Regions from separate parts of the Pseudoalteromonas sp. NFXS53 genome, predicted to be linked through region 1. Evidence: predicted binding sites of a transcription regulator. Region 1 holds the regulator's gene; each other region holds the start of a gene.
What was found. Region 1 encodes sigma-54, which starts transcription at its own class of promoters, with help from an activator protein. Its sites were predicted from a motif close to GTTGGCACGNNNNTNGNNT; they were not measured.
Positions count from the first base shown of each region.

Region 2: a site for sigma-54 is predicted at 3,635-3,653, ahead of AC1HJP_RS09120 (flagellar assembly protein T N-terminal domain-containing protein). Genes of this name have one in related genera too.
Region 3: a site for sigma-54 is predicted at 4,635-4,653, ahead of AC1HJP_RS09065 (flagellar basal body rod protein FlgF). Genes of this name have one in related genera too.
Region 4: a site for sigma-54 is predicted at 2,811-2,829, ahead of AC1HJP_RS03625 (FimV/HubP family polar landmark protein). Genes of this name have one in related genera too.

Region 1 is NZ_JBWVBR010000015.1:15,382-21,840, forward strand. Features, by position in the region: gene pmbA (metalloprotease PmbA) at 1-602, shown strand, start outside; gene mgtE (magnesium transporter) at 661-2,019, opposite strand; gene AC1HJP_RS15305 (HPr family phosphocarrier protein) at 2,138-2,413, opposite strand; gene rapZ (RNase adapter RapZ) at 2,417-3,265, opposite strand; gene ptsN (PTS IIA-like nitrogen regulatory protein PtsN) at 3,283-3,735, opposite strand; gene hpf (ribosome hibernation promoting factor) at 3,738-4,025, opposite strand; gene AC1HJP_RS15325 (RNA polymerase factor sigma-54) at 4,054-5,574, opposite strand; gene lptB (LPS export ABC transporter ATP-binding protein) at 5,622-6,347, opposite strand; gene lptA (lipopolysaccharide transport periplasmic protein LptA) at 6,350-6,459, opposite strand, start outside.
Region 2 is NZ_JBWVBR010000006.1:209,946-215,346, forward strand. Features, by position in the region: gene AC1HJP_RS09090 (CheR family methyltransferase) at 1-471, opposite strand, end outside; gene AC1HJP_RS09095 (chemotaxis protein CheV) at 489-1,421, opposite strand; gene flgA (flagellar basal body P-ring formation chaperone FlgA) at 1,562-2,269, shown strand; gene flgM (flagellar biosynthesis anti-sigma factor FlgM) at 2,336-2,659, shown strand; gene flgN (flagellar export chaperone FlgN) at 2,652-3,080, shown strand; gene AC1HJP_RS09115 (LPP20 family lipoprotein) at 3,112-3,579, opposite strand; gene AC1HJP_RS09120 (flagellar assembly protein T N-terminal domain-containing protein) at 3,687-4,877, shown strand; gene AC1HJP_RS09125 (glutathione peroxidase) at 5,009-5,401, shown strand, end outside.
Region 3 is NZ_JBWVBR010000006.1:201,764-208,222, forward strand. Features, by position in the region: gene AC1HJP_RS09040 (FlgK family flagellar hook-associated protein) at 1-142, opposite strand, end outside; gene flgJ (flagellar assembly peptidoglycan hydrolase FlgJ) at 144-1,124, opposite strand; gene AC1HJP_RS09050 (flagellar basal body P-ring protein FlgI) at 1,228-2,322, opposite strand; gene flgH (flagellar basal body L-ring protein FlgH) at 2,332-3,015, opposite strand; gene flgG (flagellar basal-body rod protein FlgG) at 3,030-3,818, opposite strand; gene AC1HJP_RS09065 (flagellar basal body rod protein FlgF) at 3,836-4,600, opposite strand; gene flgE (flagellar hook protein FlgE) at 4,723-6,066, opposite strand; gene AC1HJP_RS09075 (flagellar hook assembly protein FlgD) at 6,109-6,459, opposite strand, start outside.
Region 4 is NZ_JBWVBR010000002.1:178,081-184,539, forward strand. Features, by position in the region: gene AC1HJP_RS03625 (FimV/HubP family polar landmark protein) at 1-2,746, opposite strand, end outside; gene AC1HJP_RS03630 (aspartate-semialdehyde dehydrogenase) at 3,019-4,035, opposite strand; gene AC1HJP_RS03635 (4-phosphoerythronate dehydrogenase) at 4,047-5,171, opposite strand; gene fadE (acyl-CoA dehydrogenase FadE) at 5,385-6,459, shown strand, end outside.

The DNA.
Region 1 (6,459 bases):
ATGTTGCGAATAGTTTGTTTGGGCATTTGGTTTCAGCTATCGGTGGTGGTGCGCTATATCGTAAGTCGAGCTTCTTGCTAGACTCTTTGGGTAAGCAAATTTTTAATGACAAAGTAAATGTGTCAGAGCGCCCACATTTATTGAAAGGGTTAGCGTCTAGTCCATTTGATAGTGAAGGGGTAAAAACGCTGGATCGTGAGATCATTCACGGTGGTGAGTTGCAAACCTATTTACTTGCAAGTTATGCAGCAAGAAAAATGGGCATGACAGCTACAGGCCATGCTGGCGGCATTCATAATTGGTTAGTGCAACAAACCCATGATGACCTGAAAGCTGTGCTTAAAGAAATGGGCACCGGCTTGTTAATCACAGAGCTAATGGGGCAAGGGGTGAATACAGTAACGGGTGATTACTCACGAGGCGCAGCAGGTTTTTGGGTTGAGCAGGGCGAGATCCAATATCCAGTAAGTGAGATCACCATTGCTGGCAATCTAAAAGACATGTTCATGAATGTGCAGGCCATTGGTGGAGATATTGAAGCGCGTGGTAGCGTGCAAACGGGTTCGATATTAATTGAGTCAATGCAGGTCGCAGGTGAATAGGCTTTAATTAAAGTAAAAGCCCGCGAAACTGAGCGGGCTTTTTTGTGTCTGAAGCGGGTTAAACTAAGAACCAGGTCGCTGTGCCTAGGAAGGCAAAGATACCCACAATATCTGTGACTGTGGTGAGCACCACACTGCCCGCAAGGGCGGGATCTATATTCATACGCTTTAAGATAATTGGGATACTGGCACCGGCAATACCGGCTGCAAGTAAGTTCATGAACATCGCAAATGCGATCACGCCACCGAGTACGAAATCCCACTGCCATATGGCAACAACACCAGCGATTAAAATAGACCAAAGCACACCGTTTAAAGCCCCGATAGCAAGCTCTTTACCAAGTAAGAACTTCTGGTTGGTGTTGTTGATATGGCCAAGGGCAATACCACGAATAACTAAAGTTAGAGTTTGACTGCCGGCCACTCCACCCATACTCGGTACAATGCCATTAAGCACTGCTAAAATAGGGAGTATATCTAGGGTACTTTCGAAAAAACTGGCGACAAAGGCGGCAAGCAAAGCCGTTAAAAGGTTAATGCCAAGCCAGATAGAGCGGCGTTGGCTACTCTTCAAAACCGGTGCGAAGGTATCTTCTTCATCATCTAGACCCGCCATACTTAACATGCTGTGTTCGGCATCTTCACGAATAACGTCTACGATGTCATCGATGGTGATACGACCAAGCAGTTGCAAGTTATCATCAACGACCGCTGCAGAGATCCAGTTATGACGTTCGAACAGTTGTGCCACGTCACTTTCATCCATAGAAACGGGGATGGTCTCTTTCTCATCATCCATGAGTTCTGCAACCACTTTATCGGGTGAGTTCGTTAAAAGGGTTGCGACAGGTAGCGCTCCGATAAACTGGTTTTCTTTATCGACGACATATAAGTCATCGGTACCATCGGGTAACTCGCCTCGCAGACGTAAATAACGTAATACCACGTCGAGCGTCACATCAGGCCTAATGGTGACCGTATCCGTGCTCATTAGGGCACCCGCAGAACGTTCTTGATAAGAAAGCGCTTGGGTTGCCCTTGCCCTATCTTGGGCGTCCATTGCTCCGACAACGTCTTGGTAGACGTCTTCAGGTAAGCTTCTTAGAACTTCACCTAGGTCATCGTCGTCCATATCCTCAGTTGCGGCTGCAATGAGCTCTGGATCCATTTGGTTGATAATACCAATACGAACGTCTTCAGACAGCTCTTCGAGTACATCACCTTGAATATCAGGATCAACTAATTGCCATAGCTGAGTACGTACTTTGTGCGGAGAAGATTCAAGGAGTAATGCGGTGTCGCAGGGGGGAGTTTCAGCCAGAATACGCCTAACCTGAACAAACTGACCATTGTTTATTGCGTGCGTTACTTGTTGTAATTGTTGCAGCGTATAGTCTTGTTCTAAGGCTTCTGGCATAGGCAATCCATTTATTGGGTGGTGTGCACCGAGAATAAAGGTTTAGGCAGTTAATGTGAGCGCCTAAAAAGAGTGCCTTAAGTTTAACGTAATTTTTGCAGAGTTACCAAGTGCTTGGTTATTCATCTTCATGAAATTTTTGTGCAATTAACTCACCAATGGCTGAGAGTGCGGGCTCGGCATCTGGGCCTTCACAGCAAACTCGAAGCTGCTTGCCATGACTGCTTTCAAGCATGAGCAAAGCAAGTACACTGTCACCAGGGGCTTCTTTGTCATCTTGATAAAGGGTGATCTGAGCATCAAATTGTTGGGCTAATTGCGCAAGCACTGTGGCTGCACGTGCATGCAGGCCACACTTATTTTGGATTAGAAAAGTATCTTCTACCTTGACCATGTTCTAGTCTGCGTCTTGTTCGCGGTGACGTATTTGCACATTGTTATGAGTTTTAGCAAAGCTTTCACCAATGGTTTGAGCAAGGTAAACAGAGCGGTGTTGTCCGCCAGTACAACCAATTGCAATGGTTAAATAGCTGCGGTTATTGCGCTCTAGGTGAGGTAACCAAGTTTGTACAAAGGTTTGGATCTGCCACGTGAACTTCTGCACTATGCTGTGGCTTGCTAAATAATCTTTAACTGGTTGATCTAACCCAGTAAGCGGTTTTAGCTCTGGTTCCCAATGCGGGTTTGGTAAAAAGCGCGCATCAAATACATAATCGGCTTGCTTAGGGATACCATGTTTAAAACCAAAAGATAAGAAAGTAATAATAAGTTGCTTATCTTTTTTGCCAAGGATCTGCTCTCTAATGGTTTCTGCTAGCTGATGTACACTTAAATCTGTCGTATCGAGCAAAACATCGGCTCGTGTGATTAATACATCGAGTAACTTCTTTTCTTCTTTAATTGCTAAATCAAGCGGCAGATTATTTAAAGAAAGCGGGTGTAATCGACGCGTTTCTGAAAAGCGTTTGATCAGTGCTTGGTCATCACTGTCTAAATAGAACAGCGTTGGATTCGCAAAACCGGGTAAGTACTCAAGAATATCATTAAATTCTTGTTGCTCTTTTGGCAGGTTACGAACGTCGATACTGACGGCTATCTTGTCATAGTTATCAGAAACACTTCTGACCAAAGATGGTAGGAGATTAACTGGAATATTATCAACACAATAATAACCAAGGTCTTCCAATACCCTTAAGGCAACGGATTTGCCCGACCCTGAGCGACCACTAATGATGATCAGTTCCATGGATTCCTCTCTGTTAATTAATCTTGAAGTGCAATAAGTTGATAGAGTGCGTCATCGTCTTTTGCATGACGAAGCTGTTTACAAAACTCTTTGTTGTTTAGTTTATCAGCAATTGCAGCTAAGGTCTTTAGATGTTCTGCATTATTACCTTCAGGTACAAGCATTGCCAAGAGAATATCGACAGGTCGGTTGTCTATTGCGTCAAAATCAATACCGCTTTGATTGGTCACTAAAATAGCAAAAATAGTATCAATGCCTGCTAAGCGGCCATGAGGAATAGCAATACCTTTGCCTATGCCTGTACTGCCTAGTTTTTCTCGCGTTAGGAATGCATCTAATATTTCGTGGGCGTTATGTTCAGGAAGGTGTTCGCTCGCTAATTCACTGATATACTCAAGCGCGCGTTTTTTGCTATTAAAAAGGACCGCAGCTTTACTGCAGTCCTTGTTGATAATCGAGCTAAGTTTCATGGTTAGTGTCGAGTTAATTTCTCTTTATGTTTGATAACTTGGCGATCGAGTTTATCAACGAGTTTATCAATAGCTGCGTACATATCAGAGTGTTCATCTGAAGCGAAAATTTCACCGCCATTTAAATGAACGGTAGCTTCTGCTTTTTGTACCAGCTTCTCAACATCTAAGATCACGTGAACGTTGTTTATGTGATCAAAATGCCTTTCTAGCTTTGCAAACTTCGTGTTTACATAGTCTCTTAATGAATCTGTGATTTCTACGTGACGACCAGTTAAATTTAGTTGCATAAGCATTTTCCTTCTCTTGGTTTACGTCTTAAATCAAGCTCTTACGCTGATTTGACGGTGGAATAGAGAGTGACTCGCGGTATTTTGCAATTGTACGACGTGCCACTTTGATTCCCTGTTCTGCCAATATATCTGCAATTTTGCTGTCGCTCAATGGCTTAGCAGTATTTTCTGCAGCAATTAGCTTTTTGATCAATGCTCTAATCGCAGTCGATGAGCATTCACCTCCGTTTTCAGTGCTTACGTGGCTTGAGAAGAAGTACTTCAGCTCAAAAATGCCACGGGGTGTATGCATGTATTTCTGAGTGGTGACACGAGAAATGGTAGACTCGTGCATCTCGACCATCTCAGCAACATCATTCAAAACCATAGGCTTCATTGCCTCAGGTCCATGTTCAAAGAATGCCTGTTGTTGTTGCACAATGCAATTAGTAACTTTCATTAAAGTGTCATTACGGCTTTCTAAGCTCTTAATAAACCATTTAGCTTCTTGTAGGTGAGAGCGAATGAATTGGCTGTCAGTGCTTGATTTTACTGAGCGTGACATTGCTGCGTAATGATCATTAACCCTTATTTTAGGCATACATTCTGGATTAAGCTCAACAACCCAGCGACCTTTTACCTTTTTCACTGACACATCAGGAATAACATACTCAGATTCTTCACGAATAATACTGGCAGCAGGTTTAGGATTAAGGCTGTGGATTAGTGTCATCACTTCTTTTAACTCAGGCTCTTTGAGCTTGGTCTTTTTCATGATAGTGCGGTAATCACGGCTGGCCAGTAGATCAATATGCTCGCTTAACACCATTTTTGTTTCAGCAATGAAAGGCGTATCAGCATCAAACTGGTTGAGTTGAATACATAAGCATTCTTGTAATGAGCGAGCTGCAATACCTACAGGATCAAAGAGTTGAATACGCTTTAATACAGCCTCAACTTCGTCAAGTTCAATTAGCTCTTCGTCATTACCTTCATTAATGCTTTCTAGGAGTTCTTCGGTACTAACAGTAAGCAAACCTGCATCATCAACGGCTTCAACAATGGCAACGGCAATGGCTTTATCGGTTGGGCTGAATGGCGTGAGTTCTAATTGCCACATTAAATATTCGTGTAATGTTTCAGTGGTCTCCCCCTGATAAACAGTTTCGTCTTCAGGCATTGGGCCGCTACTGGTGCTCGGTGCTGCACTCATGTACTCGTCCCATGTCACATCCATAGCGAGATCGTCACTGACAGTGTCTTTACTCAGTGCGGCATCGCTATCGAGTTCGTAATCGCTGGTCGGTTCATCACCGTGACCATCATCAGCAGAATTAGAGAGTTGCTCGATAGAATCAGCATCTTTGGTCGCTTTGTCTGAATCATTGCCATCAGCACTTGGCTCTAATTCCGATTCATCTACTTCGAGTAAAGGGTTGCTATCCAGCGCTTCTTGGATCTCTTGCTGTAGATCTAGTGTGCTCAATTGCAGTAAGCGAATTGCTTGTTGCAATTGTGGTGTCATGGTTAGTTGCTGCCCCATGCGCAGCTGTAGCGATTGCCTCATGTATTTCTAACAATCCTTTTTGTTATTTGGATTATGTCTTGCTTTAACTATAGACGGAATTGTTCACCTAGGTAGACGTCTCTTACGGTTTGATCAGCTAAAACTGATTCAGGCGTACCTGACGCGATTAATTCACCATGTGAAACAATATAAGCTTTCTCACAAACATCAAGGGTTTCTCTTACATTGTGATCTGTAATGAGGACACCAATGCCGCGGTTTTTTAAATGCTCAACAATTTTCTTTATATCTAACACCGAAATCGGATCAACGCCAGCAAAAGGCTCATCTAAAAGAATAAATTTAGGGTTTGCGGCTAAAGCGCGAGCAATTTCAACTCGGCGACGCTCACCACCTGATAAAGCCATGCCCTGACTGTCCCGAATATGTTGAATATTAAATTCATCTAATAGGTCGTCTAGGGTTTGTTCTCTTTGTACTTTATTGAGGTCTTTACGCGTTTCTAAAATTGCCATTAAATTTTGATACACAGTCAATTTTCTGAAGATGGAAGATTCTTGAGGCAGATAACCTATGCCCATACGTGCTCTACTGTGCATAGGTAGCAAAGTGATATCTTCGTCATCTATGGTGACTTTACCTTTATCGCTAGGCACAAGACCAACGATCATGTAAAAACTGGTGGTTTTACCTGCGCCATTAGGGCCGAGAAGACCAACAATGCTCCCAGCTTCCACACTCAAACTGACATTTTTTACGACTTGGCGTCCTTTATAGCTTTTTGCTAGGGCTGTGGCAGTTAACACACTCATGCTTATTGACCTTGTTCAGGGTTAGACTTTGATGCCTTTTTCTCGGGCACTAAAATCGTGTGTACACGTTGTTTGTTTTGTTCATTCTGCTCAGCACTGATCAGTTGCTTCT
Region 2 (5,401 bases), on a different contig from region 1:
ATTTTTACACATATCAAGCATGGTGTTTGATATGTCAGTACCAACAATCTGCACACCCATTTTCAGTGCACCTGGGTTTTGAGATTGATACTCCTGCGTCGCCATCGCAATAGAATATGGCTCCTGGCCTGAAGAGCTTGCCGCTGACCAGATTTTTAAGCCCCTGCGGGTATCTTTCAATTCTGGGTAAATTTTACTTTTTAACAACTCAAAAGGGTAAGTGTCTCTAAACCAAAGAGTTTCGTTTGTGGTCATGGCATCAACAACTGCAGCTCTTAGCTGACGTTCATGAGGACTCAGTGTTTTAGCGACAAGCGCAGAAAGAGAGTCCACACCAAAGCGAGCCATCAGCGGAGCTAAACGGCTTTTTACCAAATAAAGTTTGTTATCTCCAAGAACAATCCCGCACTGCTGCTCTAAGAAAGTTCTGAACTGGTCATATTCGCCTTGTTGAAGGTTTTTATTTTCCAAGATACTACCGCCGTTATCTAGTCACAATGAACCCATTTTTTAACCGCCGTTGCTAATTCATCAGGGTTAAACTTTGCAATAAAATCATCAGCGCCAACTTTTTCAATCATAGCCTGATTAAACACCCCACTTAATGAAGTGTGTAAAATTACATGCAAAGGGGCTAATTTAGGGTCTGCTTTTATTTCCGCTGTTAGCGTATAGCCATCCATTTCAGGCATTTCTACGTCTGAAATAAGTAAACCTACACGCTCAGTAATGTCATTTTGACAATCAACTTCAGCTATCTCTTTTAGCCTAATTAAAGCTTCTTTGCCATTTTTTGCTAACTCTGTTTGAACACCTAACGGCTCCAGCGCACGTTTCACCTGATTTCTTGCAACTGCAGAGTCATCTGCAATAAATACAATTCGCTCACCCAGGTCTTTTTGCATTTCACCATCAGACACTATTTCTTCGCTGACTTCAGTATTAACAGGGCATATTTCGTTAAGAATTTTTTCTACGTCTAGTATTTCAACTAATTCATTCTCAATTTCTGTCACAGCCGTTAAGTAAGAGTACCTGCCCGCACCATCTGGTGGCGGCATGATTTTCTCCCAGTTCATATTAACGATTCTTTCAACCGCACCAACTAAAAAGCCCTGAACAGAACGGTTATATTCAGCAATGATAATAAAGCAATCTTTAATGTTTTCGATGGGTGGACCACCCACTGCTAGAGACATGTCTATAACTGAGATAGTCTGACCACGAATATGTGCGACACCGCGAATGTAAGAATTTGACTTGGGCATACTGGTGAGAGGTGGACACTGAAGCACTTCTCTAACTTTAAATACATTGATGCCAAATCTTTGACGACCTCTCAGTCGAAAAAGTAGCAACTCTAGGCGGTTTTGCCCAACCAACTGAGTGCGCTGGTTTACAGAGTCTAAAACACCTGCCATTTCAATCTCCTACATATCGGTCATCTTGGCAATATCATACGCTTTTCAGGATACTAATCATAGAAGCACCTTGAAGGAATATGGTATTTCACGCAAAATCTTTATACCTTGTTTCTCCAGATAAGCATAGTCGAAACATCATGAGTTTGTTAAAAAAAACCAAATCATATGAGATTTTTTGTGCAATGGCTTGTTTTCTAGCCAGCTACATGTGCCAAGCAAAAATTTACTCAAATACCAACTTAGAAAAAGGAGCTGAAAGGTTCATCACTCGACAAATTGAGCTAAACCCTGATATCAAAACAACAATTAAAGCATTACCGCTAGATGCTCGATTATCAGAACGCGCTTGTGAGAATCCTTTGTTATACTCAACAAATGCTATCCCGCCTTTTAACAGACAAGTTACTGTAAAAGTGAAATGCGAAGACATATCAAGCTGGACTCAATTTGTGCATGTTAGAATTGAAGAGCTTCACCCTGTGATAGTGACGACCCAAGCAATTAATAAAGGGGAGTTAATTACCAAAGAATCTATCAGTATTGAGTACAAACCTAAGCATTTTGTTAGAGCTAGTAATTTAGACACTGAACAGTATCTGGTTGGTAGTAGAAGTAAACGAGTAATTAGAGCTGGTACAGCCATTGGGCTCCATCATATCTGTATGGTTTGCAAAGGCGACAATGTAACAATTTATGCTAAAACTCGAACTTTAACGATAAAAACAACAGGCGTAGCACTTCAAGATGGAAATGTTGGTGAACAAATAAGAGTTAGAAATCAAAAGTCTGGAAAAACTATCTCCGCACGGGTAAAAGATGTAGAATCTGTTGAGGTTAATATTTAATTTTTTACTAAAGTTATAAGCTAACAGGTCGATAGATAGGCATGAGTAATTTTTGGGTCAATTATCATGGTTAATAATGTAAAAGGGCAATCTCAGCCGAACAGTGTGCTTAATAATATTAAGCAACAAAAAACAGATTTACAAAAGTCTGACGCAAATGTGGCAGCTGAAACAGCTAAAGCCCCTCAAAAGGCTGCAACGGATTCTGTAAGTTTAACACCACAAGCACAACAGCTAAAAAGTTTGCAAGAAAAAGCGCAACAAGCGCCTTCTTTTGACAGCAAAAAAGTTGAGGAGCTAAAGAAAGCAATCAGTGAAGGTAAATACCAGGTTGATGCTGAAAAGTTAGCTAAGAATATTGCTGCGTTTGAGTTTGACGTGTATGGATGATCAAATAAACCTTTGTCATCATAAATTAGAAAACCAATTACAGCATCTTAACGCTTTGACCCAGCTTTTAGATGCTGAACTAGCATGCCTTGCTAGCAAAAAAGGCGATGGCTTAAAAGACATCGCACGTGAAAAACTTACTCTTCTTAATACCATTCAAAAGTTAGATAAAGAACTTTCGGGTTTTAACCAAGATATTTTTAAAACTGAGCAAATTAAACCTTTAATAGAATCTATAAATTCTTTATTAATTCAATGTAAAAAACAAAATGAGGTTAATGCACAGGCTGCACATCAGGCCCAGCTTGCAGTTAGAGAGCTTAAAAATATAATAATCGGCGCCCCCACTTCTGTTACCTATGGACAAGATGGTGGTGTGATAAGTGAGAACTCTGAGTTGGTTAAAAACTTAAAAGCCTAGTATTTGAAAAATTACTAATCACATTTTGTGGTTAGTAATAAATCACACGCTTTACTTTTCTTGGTTTGATAGCACTAATATAAAGCTCGTGTACTTTTTTCATGTCTAACTCTAATTCTGTTGCGTAAGTATCACCGACAGAATATGTCTTCACTATTTTAGCGCCTTTGATTAAACCGCCGACTTTACTCGATAAGCCATCCGTTTGCGCAATGGCCCCTTTTACAGTCATCGTTGATGTGAGCTTTTGACCATGTACTTGCTCGGCAAGCTCTCTGTATGCTTCCAGTTTAGACACTTTAATTGCCATCAGCATCTTTTGTACATCCGTTTCACCTGGTTGACTACTCAAAGGTGCGTACCCCACAGCTCGTAAAACAGGATAGTAATCCGGCTCTTCGTAGGTATACTCTATATGTTTATCAAATACTGAGCTACAACCTGAAAGTAGAATAGAACATGTTACCAATGATGAATAAAAAACGTTTTTCGCTTTCATAATAAACACACCAAATTAAAGTATGCTCATACAATGCATTTTTCACGCCAACAAAGCTGGTACATCTATTGCTTTTGACCTATTAAGCGAATCAGTTTGGAATCGAAATGATGAAACATATTCTAATAATTGCACTACTTGCGTTCTGCGCTCATGTAAAAGCGGAATGGTTTGAGGTAGTCGGTTATGGTGGCATAGTTGATGGTGACACCTCTTCAGCGAGACAAATGGCTGTCAAAGATGCCATAACCCAAGCTTTGATATTCTCAGGCGCTACAGTGTCTAGCGTTCAAACGGTTGCCGATGGTGTTCTCGAGCAAGACGAGTTAAAGATAAAAACCCATGGTCAGATACAACATGTGAACTTAATCAATGAGCAACAACAAGGCGAGCAATATTCTGTCACGCTACATCTAGATATTATTCCTCAGCAAGCGCAATGTATTGAATCAAAATTTAATAAACAGATTACTGTCACACAAAGCCAATTGACACACCCAGATCAAGCTAGGCTAGGTCAAATTTTTGACATACCCAAAGCCAGTTCACAGCGTTTATTTAATACTTTAGACGAGCGAAATTTAGGCGTGAAAATGATCCCATACATTGACCGAAAACTTGATGTCAGGGCTTTCTTTGCACAGCAGTTTGAGTATAACGCCAACTTAATTGACACGTTAAGTCGCAGTAGTAACAGTCAGTATGTGTTACTGAGTCAAATAACAGATATTTCCCAAGGCAGAAAAATGAACAACGATTATGCATTTTGGGAAAGTGAAGCTTATATGCGCAACTTTAAAATTGATTTTGCGCTATTTGATTCACAAACAAATGATCAAGTCTGGTCTCAGCATTACAGCGCTCAAGGTATTTGGCCACATAAAAAAACTAAGATTGTGAATGTAAATAGTGAGGAGTTTTGGCGAACCGATTATGGTCAAAAAATTCAAACTATCTTCAATAAGGTGAGTCAAGATTTGAACACCGCTGTAAGTTGTCTTAAGACAACAGGTAAAATATTAATGATCGACTCTGACAGAATGGTGATTAACTTAGGGCAAAGTCATGGACTTGAAGTGGGGCAAGTACTTTCAATCCTTCACAGAAGCAATTTGACTGCAGCAAATGGCATGCAGTTTTCACATCACATTAAAACCATTGAACAAGTTGTAGTTGAACAAGTGAATGCGCAAAGTGCTATCGCTAGAAACTTAAGTGACAGACCTTTGAGTAATATTCAGCTTAATGATGTCATTAAGGTGGTTGTTAAAGAGCCAGAGTCATTCACATTAAAATAAGTTCATATACTCACAATTCAGACAATAAAATAAAGGTAATCTAGTTTTTAGATTGCCCTTATTTGTTTTACTTACTTTAATCTAAATGTGCATTATAGATAATAAAGGCATTCACCTATGAGGAAAATAATATGCTAGAAAACCGTGAAGGAAAAACAATACCCTCTGTATCATTTCCTGTGAGAATTGGTAATGATTGGCACACCGTCACAACAGAGCAACTTTTTGAAGGCAAGACAGTAGTTGTATTCTCCTTGCCTGGCGCTTTTACTCCAACCTGTTCATCTACACACTTACCGCGTTATAACGAGCTAGCAAATGCATTTAAACAAAATGGTGTTGATGACATTATTTGTTTATCAGTAAACGATACCTTCGTTATGAACGCCTGGGCGAAAGATCAAGAAGCTGACAACATCACCCTACTCCCTGATGGTAATGGAGAGTTCACGGACGGTATGGGCATGCTTGTCGATAAAGCTGACTTAGGCTTTGGAAAACGAAGCTGGCGTTACTCTATGCTA
Region 3 (6,459 bases), on a different contig from region 1:
CATTGCGTAACGTCACGTGCTCTGTGCGCTCTCTAACATAGCCTTCGGTATTTAGGTTTGCAATATTTTTACTGGTTGTTTGCAACAACTCAGTACTTGCTCTAATACCGGAAGAGCCAATATTCATCAAATCAAAAGACATGTTAGTTAACTCCTTGACGTACTAGCGACGTTAACATCTGTTTAAATTCTCCTCGCTGTAAGACATTTTTTATTTTTTCTGCGTAGTTCGGATCTGTGGCGTAGCCAGCTTGTTGAAGTTCATCTAAATACTGCTCAGGCTTATCTGTGTTGTTCAATGCTTGGCTATAACGCGGATTGCTTTGAAGAAAGTCGACATAATCATTTATGCTATCTTTTATTGATTCATAAGCTCTAAAGCTGGCGTGCTTTTGCACTGGCAAGCCTTGTTCGAACTCTAATGTCATTTTTTTGGCATGCTCACCCTGCCAAGATCTATCTGCCTTGATGTTGAATAAATTAAAGCTACTGCCACCATCTTGTTTAGCGATAACATGCTTACCCCAGCCTGTTTCAAGTGCAGCTTGCGCAATCATTACTGCTGGGTTCAAACCAATCTTCTGTGCTGCTGTTTTAGCGTGCTCCCACATTTCACTAATAAATGACTCTGGAGAGTCAAAGCGAGGTTGTTCATCGGCTTTTTCTGATTTAGCAACCTCTGTCGCTATTTCAGGCTGACGACGAATAAACTCTGGGAGTTGCTCAGATGTTGGCTTTTGCATAGGAAGCTGCGCATCATTACGAAGTACGGATGACGGTTTATAGCCATCAACATTAGGTGAAAGCTGTTTAACAATGAGATCGGCTAAACCAAGGCTACCTTTTTTTGATAACTCTAAAGAAAGCTGTTGATCATGCATCTCTTGAAAGAACTTCACACCACTTGAATTAAATGGGCTGTTTTTATCTTCCATTGCTTCATTGGCTTTACGCATACTTTTCATCAGCATTTGCGTAAAAATAGATTCAAACTGTTCTGCTGCTTTTTTTAGTGCTTCATTCGATGCTTGTTGATCGCCACCGCTTTTCAACGCATCTTGTCTAAGTGCATTAAGATCACCTAAATCAAAGAAGTTTTGTTTTTCTAACGGATTGGTATTCATGCTCATCAATTACACTAAATTAGTCATACTCTAACAAAGCAATAATCGAGCCAAAAAAAAGCCCCGCAAATGCGAGGCTAACTATTTGATTATAAATGAAACACTAAATGACGACTAATTGACCATTAATAGCACCAGCCTCTTTTAACGCTTCAAGGATCGCCATTAAATCCCCTGGAGCAGCGCCAACTTCATTTATCGCTCTAACTAAATCATCAAGGCTTACACCCGGATTAAATACAAAGGCTCTTGAGTCGTCTTGATTCACATCGACGATGCTTTGACGGGTAACAACCGTCTCGCCATTTGCTAAAGGTTGTGGCTGAGACACCATTTGCTCTTCAGAAATCGTCACTGTTAGACCTCCGTGGGTAATCGCAGCTGGCTGTAGTTTGACATTTTTACCAATCACAATCGTGCCTGTACGTGAATTTACAATAATTTTGGCTGAGGTGTCTGCCGGTTTAAACTCTAAATTCTCAAGTGTTGATAAATAAGCAACGCGCTGTGAAGGGTCTCGTGGTGCTATTACACGAACAGACGCAGCATCCATTGGTTTTGCACTATTAGGTCCGACCAAATCATTAATGGTGTCAGCCAAACGTTTAGCTGTTGTAAAGTCAGGACGGTTAAGATTGAAAGTAATAAAATCACCTTGTGTAAAAGGGCTTGCAACGGCTCGTTCAACTGTCGCGCCGTTTGGAACTCGGCCAACTGTAGGAGTATTGATAACGACTCTACTTCCGTCTAACCCTTCTGCGCCTAAACCACCCACAATTAAACTGCCTTGCGCAATAGCATACACATTACCATCAACCCCTTTTAGGAATGTTTGCAGTAACGTGCCTCCTCTCAGGCTACCTGCGCTACCTATTGAAGAGACTGTAATGTCAATATTCTGGCCTGGTTTTACAAAAGGTGGTAACTCAGCATGCACGGCCACTGCCGCCACATTTTTAATTTTTGGCTTTAAGTTAGCAGGTAATGTGATACCAAAACCACTTAACATGGCCTTAAAGCTTTGCTCTGTAAAACGAGATTGCTCCCCTGTACCAGGTAAACCCACTACTAGGCCGTAACCCACTAACTGGTTAGAACGAACACCTTCGACCATGCTGACATCTTTAATTCGTTCAGCTTGCGCTGCTTGGCTTATTACTAATAATAAAGCCACTGTCATTATTTTGAACATTTTCATCATGGTTCCTTAAAATGGCATCAGGGTGCTTAAGAAGAATTTAGCTAACCAACCTGCGCTCTGCGCTTCTTGGCCATCACCTTTACCTGAATATTGAATACGCGCATTGGCAATACGATTCGACTCTACTGTATTGTCTGACTTAACATCCGCAGCACGAATAATACCCTCTATTCGCATAAACTCTTCACCCGTGTTAAGTGTTAACCACTTTTCACCACGAACAACTAAGTTGCCATTCGGCAGTACGCGCATCACATTCACCGAGATATTACCAAATAGACTATTCGATTGGTTTGCTTGGCTGTCTCCTGAGAAAGAGTTACTGGAGTTCATGCCAAACTGGAGGCTTTGACTACCAATATTAATATTATCACCGCCAAGCCCAACAACAGGGTCAAGCGATGCGGAGGTCGCTTTACCAGTTGTGGTATTTGCCGCTTTTGTCGCAGATGTTGTCTCGCGAAGTACCACTGTCAAAATATCGCCAACACGGAGTGCCTTTTTATCTCCATATAAATCATTTGATAAGTTTGGGTTAAAAAGGGAGCCTGTTGCGACAATTTGCTCAGCTTGTTGCTCTGGATAAATAGGCGCATAGTAAGGATCGTCTTTAACGACGTTTTTATTTTGTGTAGACACACACCCAGTTAAAAACAATGAGCCTAAAATGATAAAACTTACAATACGCATAGTAGCCTCCAGAACTATAATTGCTGGTTAATGTAACTCAGCATCTCATCAACTTTTGAGATAACTTTTGAGTTCATTTCATAAACACGCTGAGTTTCGATAAGATTTACTAACTCTTCGGTCACGTTAACGTTTGAAGTTTCAAGCGCACCTTGCACAATAGAACCTAAACCATCAACACTTGGGTTGCCCTGAACAGGCGCACCACTCACTGCGGTTTCTGTATAAAGGTTTTGACCTATAGGCTCTAAACCAGATGGGTTAATAAAGTCACTGATCACTAACTGCCCAATAACGACATTTTCTGCTTGCCCAGCTATCGTTACTGACACTTCACCGTCTTGTGAGATGCTAATTGACTTTGCATCGTCTGGCACATTCATTTCTGGCTGAACAGGAAAACCCGCGCCTGAAGTCACAACACGACCATTTTCGTCTGTAGTGAATTGACCATTTCGAGAATAAGCAACCGTGCCGTCTGGCATTTGAATCTCAAAAAATCCAGGACCTTGGATCATCCAATCCAGTGAATTTTCGGTGCTTTGCATATTACCTTGTGAGAAGTTCTTTTGGTTCGCAACAACCTTTGAACCAGCACCTAACATCAAACCTGACGGTAGCTCGGTATCTTGTGAAGAGCGACCACCTGGCTGATTGATGTTTTGATAAAGCAGATCTTCGAAAATCGCGCGGCTTTTTTTGTAGCCAACGGTACTGGCGTTGGCGAGGTTATTCGAGATAACCGAAATATCAGTTTGCTGGGCATCTAAGCCTGTTTTACTGATCCATAATGCTGGGTTCATAACTTATACCTCACTCATTAAACAATACGCAGAAGCTGAACGTGTTTCTCGTCCATTTCTTCTGCCGATTTCATTAATTTCATTTGCATTTCGAATTGACGTTGATGGTTGATCATATCGGTCATTTCATGCACTGGATTGACATTAGACATCTCTAACATGCCACTCATAACTCGAGCCGTTGGAGATATGTCACAAAAACCACAAAAGCCATCTTCTAACGCATCTTCTCTTGGACGAAACAGGCCATCATTGCCCTTTTGCAATTTACTGTTATCAGCCTCAATAATTTTCAATCTATCAACTACTTCTAAAAAGTTAGCCGGAGCTCCTTGAGGACGAACTTGAATTGAGCCATCGTCACTAAATACCACCTTATCAACAGGCACAGGTAAAATAATTGGGCCACCTTCGCCAATTACTTGACGGCCGTGACTCGTTCTTAACGCCCCATCAGTAGAGATGTTTAAAGTACCGACTTTTGTGTACGCTTCTTCTCCAGAACCATCTAACACACTGATCCAAGATTTTTGGTCTACAGCTATGTCTAAATCTCGACCTGTTTCAACAACTGCACCCATAGTCATATTGGTGCCTGGGCGTTCTTGCATCGCAAACACCCGCGTTGGTAAACCTTCACCAAACGCTTGCATAGAACGCGCTTGAGCAAAGTCAGCTTTAAAGCCTGTGGTATTGGCATTGGCTAGGTTATTCGCTTTTAATGCCACACCACGCAAACTTTGTTTGGCGCCTGACATTGCGATATACAGCATTTTATCCATTACATTGGCCTAAAAATTAATCTTAAACCTAATAAAGCAATAAAAGTGCCAATCTAATTTTGACGTATAAAAAAGAAAAGAAAGGCCGCTGTTGCGGCCTTTGTGAAAGAGGGTTTAAGTAATTATCGGATCTGTAGAATGTTCTGCTGTAACGTCGAGTTAACTTCTAAGGCACGAGAGTTAGCCTGGAAGTTACGTTGAGCACTAATCAAGTCTACTAACTCATTTGTCAGGTTAACGTTCGATTGCTCTAAGGCAGATGAGTTAATTGTACCCAATGTACCTGAACCTGGTTCACCTGCGATTGGCTCACCTGAAGTTAAGCTCTTCTTCCAAGCTGTGCCACCAACCTGAGATAAACCTTGAGAATTCGAGAATCGAACCATGGCAACTTGACCAAGGAAAGACGTGTCACCATTGGAGTATGACGCAACAACCTTACCGTCAGTCCCAATATCGATACCTGCTAATCGACCTACAGTTGCCCCATCTTGTTCTAACGCTTTCACCTCAAAGCGGCTCGCATACTGGGTTGGTAATTTATTAGCTGTATTTGCTTCGTCACTCCAGTTAACTGTAATGTTATTTGGGAACTGAGCACCGTTAGTTAAACGATCTGACAAACCATCTGTCGCAGTCGACTGAATATTAATATCTGGGAAAGTCGTCTCTGGCGCTGTTACATCTGGCAGACCTGCCGCTGTAAATTGCAATGTATCGATTGGTGTATGCGCACCCGTTGCGGTTTCCTCACCATTGATATCAATAGGGATCTCATCCATGGTTGCAAACACATTCCAAGAGTTATCTGCTGTGGCAGGATCTTGTTTTACAAAGAAGAACTGGATCACATGTGGCTCACCTAACGAATCATAAATTGTCGTCGATGTTGATGAGTTGTAGCTTGTACTATCACCTGGATCAAAAGTGGTTGTCGACGGTACACCAGCTCTAGAATCTAAGTTCATTGAACTGTATACATTAGATGTATGACGCGGAGAACCTGATGCGTCAGGAATTTGAATAGGTGAGGCAGTGCTCAAACTTAGTGACGTTGTATTACCTGTACCAGGGTCAACAGGAAAACCTTGAAGGTAATTACCTGAGGCATCTGTTACAAAATTGTCTTTATTAAGTTTAAATGCACCTGCACGTGTGTAGGTATAATCTTGCGAAGCGATATCTTCACTCATTGCGAAGTAACCTTCACCCGTGATCGCTAAATCTAGCGAGTTTTGAGTAAACTTAAGCGAACCTTGGTGAAACTGCTGAGCTACCATGGTGGTTTGTGCACCGTCACCATTTTTTGTTTTACCTGAGCTAAATACAGATGATGCGTATACATCAGCAAATTCTGCTCGAGACTCTTTAAAACCTGTCGTGTTAACGTTAGCAATGTTGTTTGCTGTGACATCTAAGTCTTTTTGTGCCGCAGCCAATCCTGTTAATGCAATATTGAAACTCATGTTTTCACCTCTTTCACTTAAATTTACTTAAGTACTTAAAATCTATGCTATCTCTGCGACGTCTGATAATTTCACTGCGCCAGAGCTCGTATTAACTATGATGCCGTTAGCACCGTTTACGTTAACACTGTCTATATTCTTAAATGTGGCCATGGGTAAACTGGTATATTCACCATTCAAACTACCCTCAGCCTTAATTTTGTAATTACCTGCTGGCATAGTTTCTCCGTCACCGTTTTTACCATCCCATTCAAAGCGGATTGCACCAGCTTTTTGTGCCCCCATATCCATTTGACGAACCAGTTGACCTTTATCATCAAATATACTGACCGTTAATTTCTCTACAGGATTTTGAGCTATAATAGAGCCTTTAGCTAATTGGTCATCACCAAA
Region 4 (6,459 bases), on a different contig from region 1:
CATCAGTTGATGCCGGTTCTGTTAATAAATCATCTTCAAGGAGGTCATCTAAATCATCAAGTGCGATGTCATCTTCTGAAGATTCAACTTCTTCGGTAGGCTCATTTGCCCCTGTAGCTTCCTCAACGGTTTCTTCACTTAACTCTTCTTCGAAGTCTGGCTCTTCGATTAATTCGTCTAGGGCTTCATCAAGCTCGTTTTCATCTGATACCGGTTCTGTTACTAAATCATCTTCAAGGAGACCATCTAAATCATCAAGTGCGATGTCATCTTCTGAAGTTACAACTTCCTCAGTTATTTCAGGTATGGCTGTCTCTTGAACTAAATCAACGTTCTCTTCGCTTAATTCTTCTTCAAAACTTGGCTCGTCGATTAATTCGTCTACCGCTGCATCAAGCTCGTTTTCTTCTGATTTAGATTCTGTTAATAAATCATCTTCAAGGAGACCATCTAAATCATCGAGTGCGATGTCATCTTCTGAAGATTCAACTTCTTCGGTAGGCTCATTTGCCCCTGTAGCTTCCTCAACGGTTTCTTCACTTAACTCTTCTTCAAAGTCTGGCTCGTTGATTATTTCGTCTAGCGCTGCATCAAGCTCGTTTTCATCTGTTGAAGTAGGCTCGTTTTCATCTGTTGATGCCTGCTCTGCTAATAAATCATCTTCAAGGAGATCATCTAAATCATCGAGTGCGATGTCATCTTCTGAAGATGCTATTTCTTTGGTAGGCTCATTCGCCCCTGTAACTTCCTCAACGGCTTCTTCATTTAATTCTTCATCGAAGTCTGGTTCATCGATTAAATCATCAATATCAAGATCCAAGTCATCTGCTTCTGACGGATCTTCATTAATCGATAAATCATCTTGGTTTGATTCTGCGATTAGAGAATCAATGTCATCTAAATCAACATTATCTTCTTCGATGTGATCACTCTCGAGGTTCTCTTGAACTTGAGTTTTATCTAGTAGTGCGTCTATGTCATCGGTATCTAGATCTTCTGAAGCGACATCATCAAGTAAACTATCAATGTCGTCAGCATCTACTTGTTTGGATTCATCGCCTGTCGTATCTGGAGTCTCTTCTGCTGTACCGCCTACTTCGTCTAAAAGATCATCTATATTATCAATATCAAAATCGTCTTCATCGTTGATCTCAACAGCAGGCTCGTCAGTTTGCGCAACTTCATCTAATAAGTTATCAATATCATCCAGATCAAAGTCTTCATCTGCTCCTTCAGAACTTTCATCCTTTGGGGGCTGTTCTGCAACCTCATCAATTAAGCTGTCAATATCATCTAAATCAAAGTCGTCTTCAGTACTTTCTGGTTCTTCAGTCGCAGTCTCATCTAAAATAGAATCTATATCGACATCTTCTTGCTGTTCAGTGGCAAGTTCTTCACTAAGCGCAGCCAAAGCATCATCACTAACGTCTAATTCGTCATCAGATGAGTCGCCGGTTTCATTAAATAGATCATCAAGGTCATCAGAGCTTAAAATATCGTCGCTGTTTGAACTTCCACCATCTAAGTCAACCATATCATCGAGCGAATCGTCAGCATCGAAGTTTTGCTGTAAGAAGTCATCTAAATCATCACCTTCAGAGCCATCATCGAATGCTACATCGTCCCCTAACAAGCTATCTAGCTCGTCTTGATCAAGCGTGTCATTACCTGCTTCAAAGCTATCATCTTCCAAAGAATCAAACATCATGTCGTCATCTTCAGGCAAGATGTCATCGTCTAGCTGTACGCTATCTTCAACTGGTACGCTACTATCTAACGGTGGTACATCTAAGTCGAGTGGATCAGCCACTGCTGCACCTGCTACTCCTGCGGCTGCGGCGGCTCCTGCTGCAGCTGGTGCTTGGGGTAGGAAATCATCTTCGTCATCAGTATTATTAGCATTCTTACGTTTACGCAAGAACATCACTAATCCACCAATCACTAATAAGGCTGGTAAAGTTGCCAAAACCCCAATCATTACAGGGTTTGAGAGTAAGTCAGCACTTTGCTCTTCTTGCTGCTGTGCTCTTTGACGTTCAATTAGGGCATTTTGAAGTTCGATGACCGACTGCAGCTGTTGCTGAATTTCAGAATCTTGGCCAAGTTGGTTGCGAACATTTTGCAGCTCTTCTGAAATGTTTGTTAGCTGGCCTTTTAGCTTGTTGTTTTCTTCTAGTATTTCTTCAACACTGCGAACCGAGTTCTTAAATTGTGATTGTAGCTCTTGTAGCTTTGCATCTTGCTCCATTTGCAATGACTTAAGCTGCGAAGTAAGTTGCTGTTGTGCATTATCAACATCGATTTTTCGCGCTTGAGTAACTTTTTTTTGCGCTTCTTCAATGGTTTGGTTATCGAGCATGCCGCTCTTTTTTAGCTCCCACAAGTCATCGTCTTGATCAGAGCGCTGCTTTGCTATGGCTGGGTTCTCACGACGCATTTCTGCAATGGTCGGTATTTTAAGATATGCGCCGTCGCGCATGTGATTTAAGTTTTTATCTAAAAAAGCATTCGGGTTTTTGCGATAAAGGGCGCTCATTACTTGATAAACAGTAACAGAGCCGTCATCAGGCCTAATTTTTTGCGCAATTCGCCACAAAGTATCCGAGGGCTTTATTGGGCCGATAGAGCGACCCATTTGACCATAATCGGCATTCTTAGGGCCCTTTAAAATGGTACCGTCTTGTGTGTAGGCTGGTATGGTTATCAATGCAAATGCAAAGAAACAAATAAACACTAAACCGCGCATGTTGATCCTTTAGATATCATGTCCAACATCGTGCTAAACATTAAAATATTGCTAATGGTGGCTTTTGCAAGCTCTATTCCAACTGCAAACTATAAACCAGTTACATTGGAATATCTATGGCAAAGCTTTGATAAATAGTGCCTAGAGCGTACTAAAGTATGAGAAGATGTGAACAAAGAATATTGTTTATAGTCAATATATTGGCTGGTTTTTGAACGGGCAGCTATAAAAAGCGGCAAAACCCTGCCGAAGCGGGGTTTTGCCATTGCGAATTAGAGGTAGTTATTTACTAACTCTTCAGCTATTTGCACGCTGTTAGTCGCTGCACCCTTGCGAGTGTTATCAGAAACTACCCATAGGTTTAAACCATGTGGGTGCGAAATATCAGCGCGTAAACGGCCAACATACACAGTATCATTACCGCTAGCGTCAGACACAGGCGTTGGGTAATCATTTTCGTCTTCAATGAGTTCAACACCAGGTGCATCGTTAAGTAACTGCTTAACCTGCTCTAAGTCATATGGCATGCGCGTTTCTAAATGAATGGCTTCTGCATGGCCAAAGAACACTGGCACACGCACTGCTGTTGGGTTCACCATTACCGAGCTGTCACCTAAGATCTTTTGCGTCTCCCACACCATTTTCATTTCTTCTTTGGTATAGCCATTTTCTTGGAAGGCATCGATTTGTGGGATCACGTTAAACGCGATTTGCTTAGGGAAAATGTCGTTTTCCATCGGACGTGCATTCATTAGGTTAGCTGTTTGCTTTGCCAGCTCATCAACCGCTTCTTTACCAGCACCAGAAACCGCTTGGTATGTAGATACATTGATACGGTCGATTCCATAAGCATCGTAAATAGGCTTAAGCGCCACCAGCATTTGAATCGTAGAACAGTTTGGGTTTGCAATAATGTTGCGATTTCTGAAATCTGCTAAGTTATGCGCGTTTACTTCAGGCACGATTAATGGAACGTCATAGTCATACCTGAAATGTGAGGTATTATCGATCACAACACAACCTGCTTCTGCGGCAATGGGTGCATATTTTTCTGACACACTGCCACCAGCAGAAAATAAACCTATATGTGCGTTCGAAAAATCAAACTCTTCTACATCTAAAACCGTCACTTTTTCACCGTTAAAGTCAATTTCTTCACCCGCACTTCTGCTGCTTGCAAGCGGGAAAAGCTGATCAACAGGAAACTTACGTTCAGCTAATGTTTCTATGATTTGACGACCCACAAGGCCTGTTGCGCCAAGCACGGCGACATTAAATTTCTGAGACATTTGACCTCATCCTATTCTGAAACTGTAAAGCCAAGTGTTGCGAGTTGTTCCGCAAACTGACTACCATTATTTTTGACTGTCACTGTACTGAATTCACGTCTTACTGGATAAGACTTACGAAGGTGATCAAAGCCCTTCTCAGACAGTGATTTTCTTAAAATGCCATCATCTCGTCTAACATCGTAAACCAGATGAACAAGTCGACCTAAGTCGCCTTGGGTAAAATTATCTTGTAATGTGACTTCTGTGATCACAGGCTTTGGTAAAAAGTCACTTAACTGTTTCTCTGCTGGGATATCTAATAGCTCACATACCTTTTGATACAGCATTTGCGTACCACGAGCTTTGCCCTCAAGAGTGTGCCCTGCGATATGCACACTGCTGTAGCGTACAAAAGGCAATAACTCAGTTAAGATATTTGGTTCGTTTTCCCATACATCTAACACCAGCTCTAACTGCTTTCCATCTTGTAAAGCTTGAAGTAATGCTTGGTTGTCGATGACTTCGCCACGACACGCATTGATCACCAGCATATTATCTTTTAATTTTGCAATACGCGCTGAATCTATTAAATGCAGAGTTTTGTGTTTACCTGTTTTAACTAATGGCACATGAAATGACACGATGTCAGATTGCGCTAATAACTCGTCTAACTCAACATGCTCTTCAAGTTCACCATTTTCAAACTTGATTGGATCACATAACAGTAAATTGATACCACTGCCTTGCAGCTTTTTACGTAAACACTGACCAATGTTGCCCACACCGACAATACCTAACGTTTTACCTTGCAAGCTTGTTGATGTTTCTTGCGCATAGGCATAAAGTGCGCTGATCACATACTCTGCGACAGCAATAGCGTTGCAGCCCGGTGCGCTGCTGAATGCAATATCTTTGTTGTCGAGTAATTCAGTATCAATATGATCAATACCTATGGTTGCAGTACCCACAAATTTTAGCTTTTTAGCATACTGTAATAGCTCAGCGTTAACTTTCGTTACTGAGCGAGTCAATAAAATATCAACATCTTCGATTTGTTCGGGCTTGGCATTGCGCCCATCAAATCGCGTTACACTGCCTAAATCAGCAAAATATTCCTCAACTAAGGGCATATTTTGATCTGCCAAAATCTTCATCTATTTTTTCCGTGGTAACTGCAAAAGCGCATTGTAACCGCGGTATCAATAAATTGCGACTCAGCGACTTTGATTCGGCAGCTTTAATGGCCAGATAACTGGACAAAACCATTAAATCGTGCAAATTTCAAACTCATCAGATGACTTGCAATCATTAGCAGTAAGAGCTAGTCTAAAGCTTAGTGGTCAGACCACCATAACAAGGAAAACAATATGACTCTGATTTTTGTATTAATTTTAATCGCGCTACTCAGTGTCGCTAGCTATCACAGAGCTAGTTGGCATAGCTGCGTAGCGGTAGCTGGGGCAACCTTGCTAGTCGGTACAATAGCTGGTGCATTTGGTGCTTTATCTTGGCTTATTTTCTTAGCCATCGTATTGCCTTTATCGCTAAGCAACATTCGTCAACAGTATATCAGTGGCCCGCTTTTCAAAGCATTTAAAAAGGTCACGCCAACTATGTCAGAAACTGAGAAGTCGGCAATCGATGCAGGTACTACTTGGTGGGAAGCTGATCTATTCTGCGGCAACCCAGACTGGCGTAAACTTCACCAATATCCTAAGCCACGTTTAACACCTGAAGAACAAGCTTTCTTAGACGGTCCGGTTGAAGAAGTGTGTGCCATGCTTGACGATTGGAAAGCAACACACGAATTAACTGATTTACCAGAAGACGTTTGGCAATATCTTAAAGACAACAAATTCTTCGCGATGATCATCAAGAAGCAATATGGCGGTCTTGAGTTTTCAGCTTATGCGCAATCTTGTGTGCTGCAAAAGCTAACCAGTAAATCAACGCTTCTATCTTCAATTGTTGGTGTACCAAACTCGTTAGGTCCGGGTGAGCTACTACAACACTATGGTACGCAAGAGCAAAAAGACCATTATCTTCCTCGCCTTGCCAAAGGTGATGAAATTCCATGTTTCGCATTAACGTCTCCTGAAGCAGGTTCTGATGCCTCTTCTATTCCTGATTTCGGTGTGGTTTGTAAAGGCGAATGGAACGGCGAAGAAACGTTAGGTATTCGTTTAACTTGGAATAAGCGTTACATCACGCTTGCCCCTGTTGCAACTGTATTAGGTTTAGCGTTTAAACTACGTGACCCTGACGGTTTACTGGGTGATGACAAAGAACCAGGTATTACGTGTGCGCTGATCCCAACTAACACACCAGGTGTTAAAATTGGTCGTCGCCACTTCCCACTGAACGTGCCATTCCAAAATGGTCCAACGCAAGGTGAAGATATCTTCGTGCCTATCGACTACATCATTGGTGGCGCAAAAATGG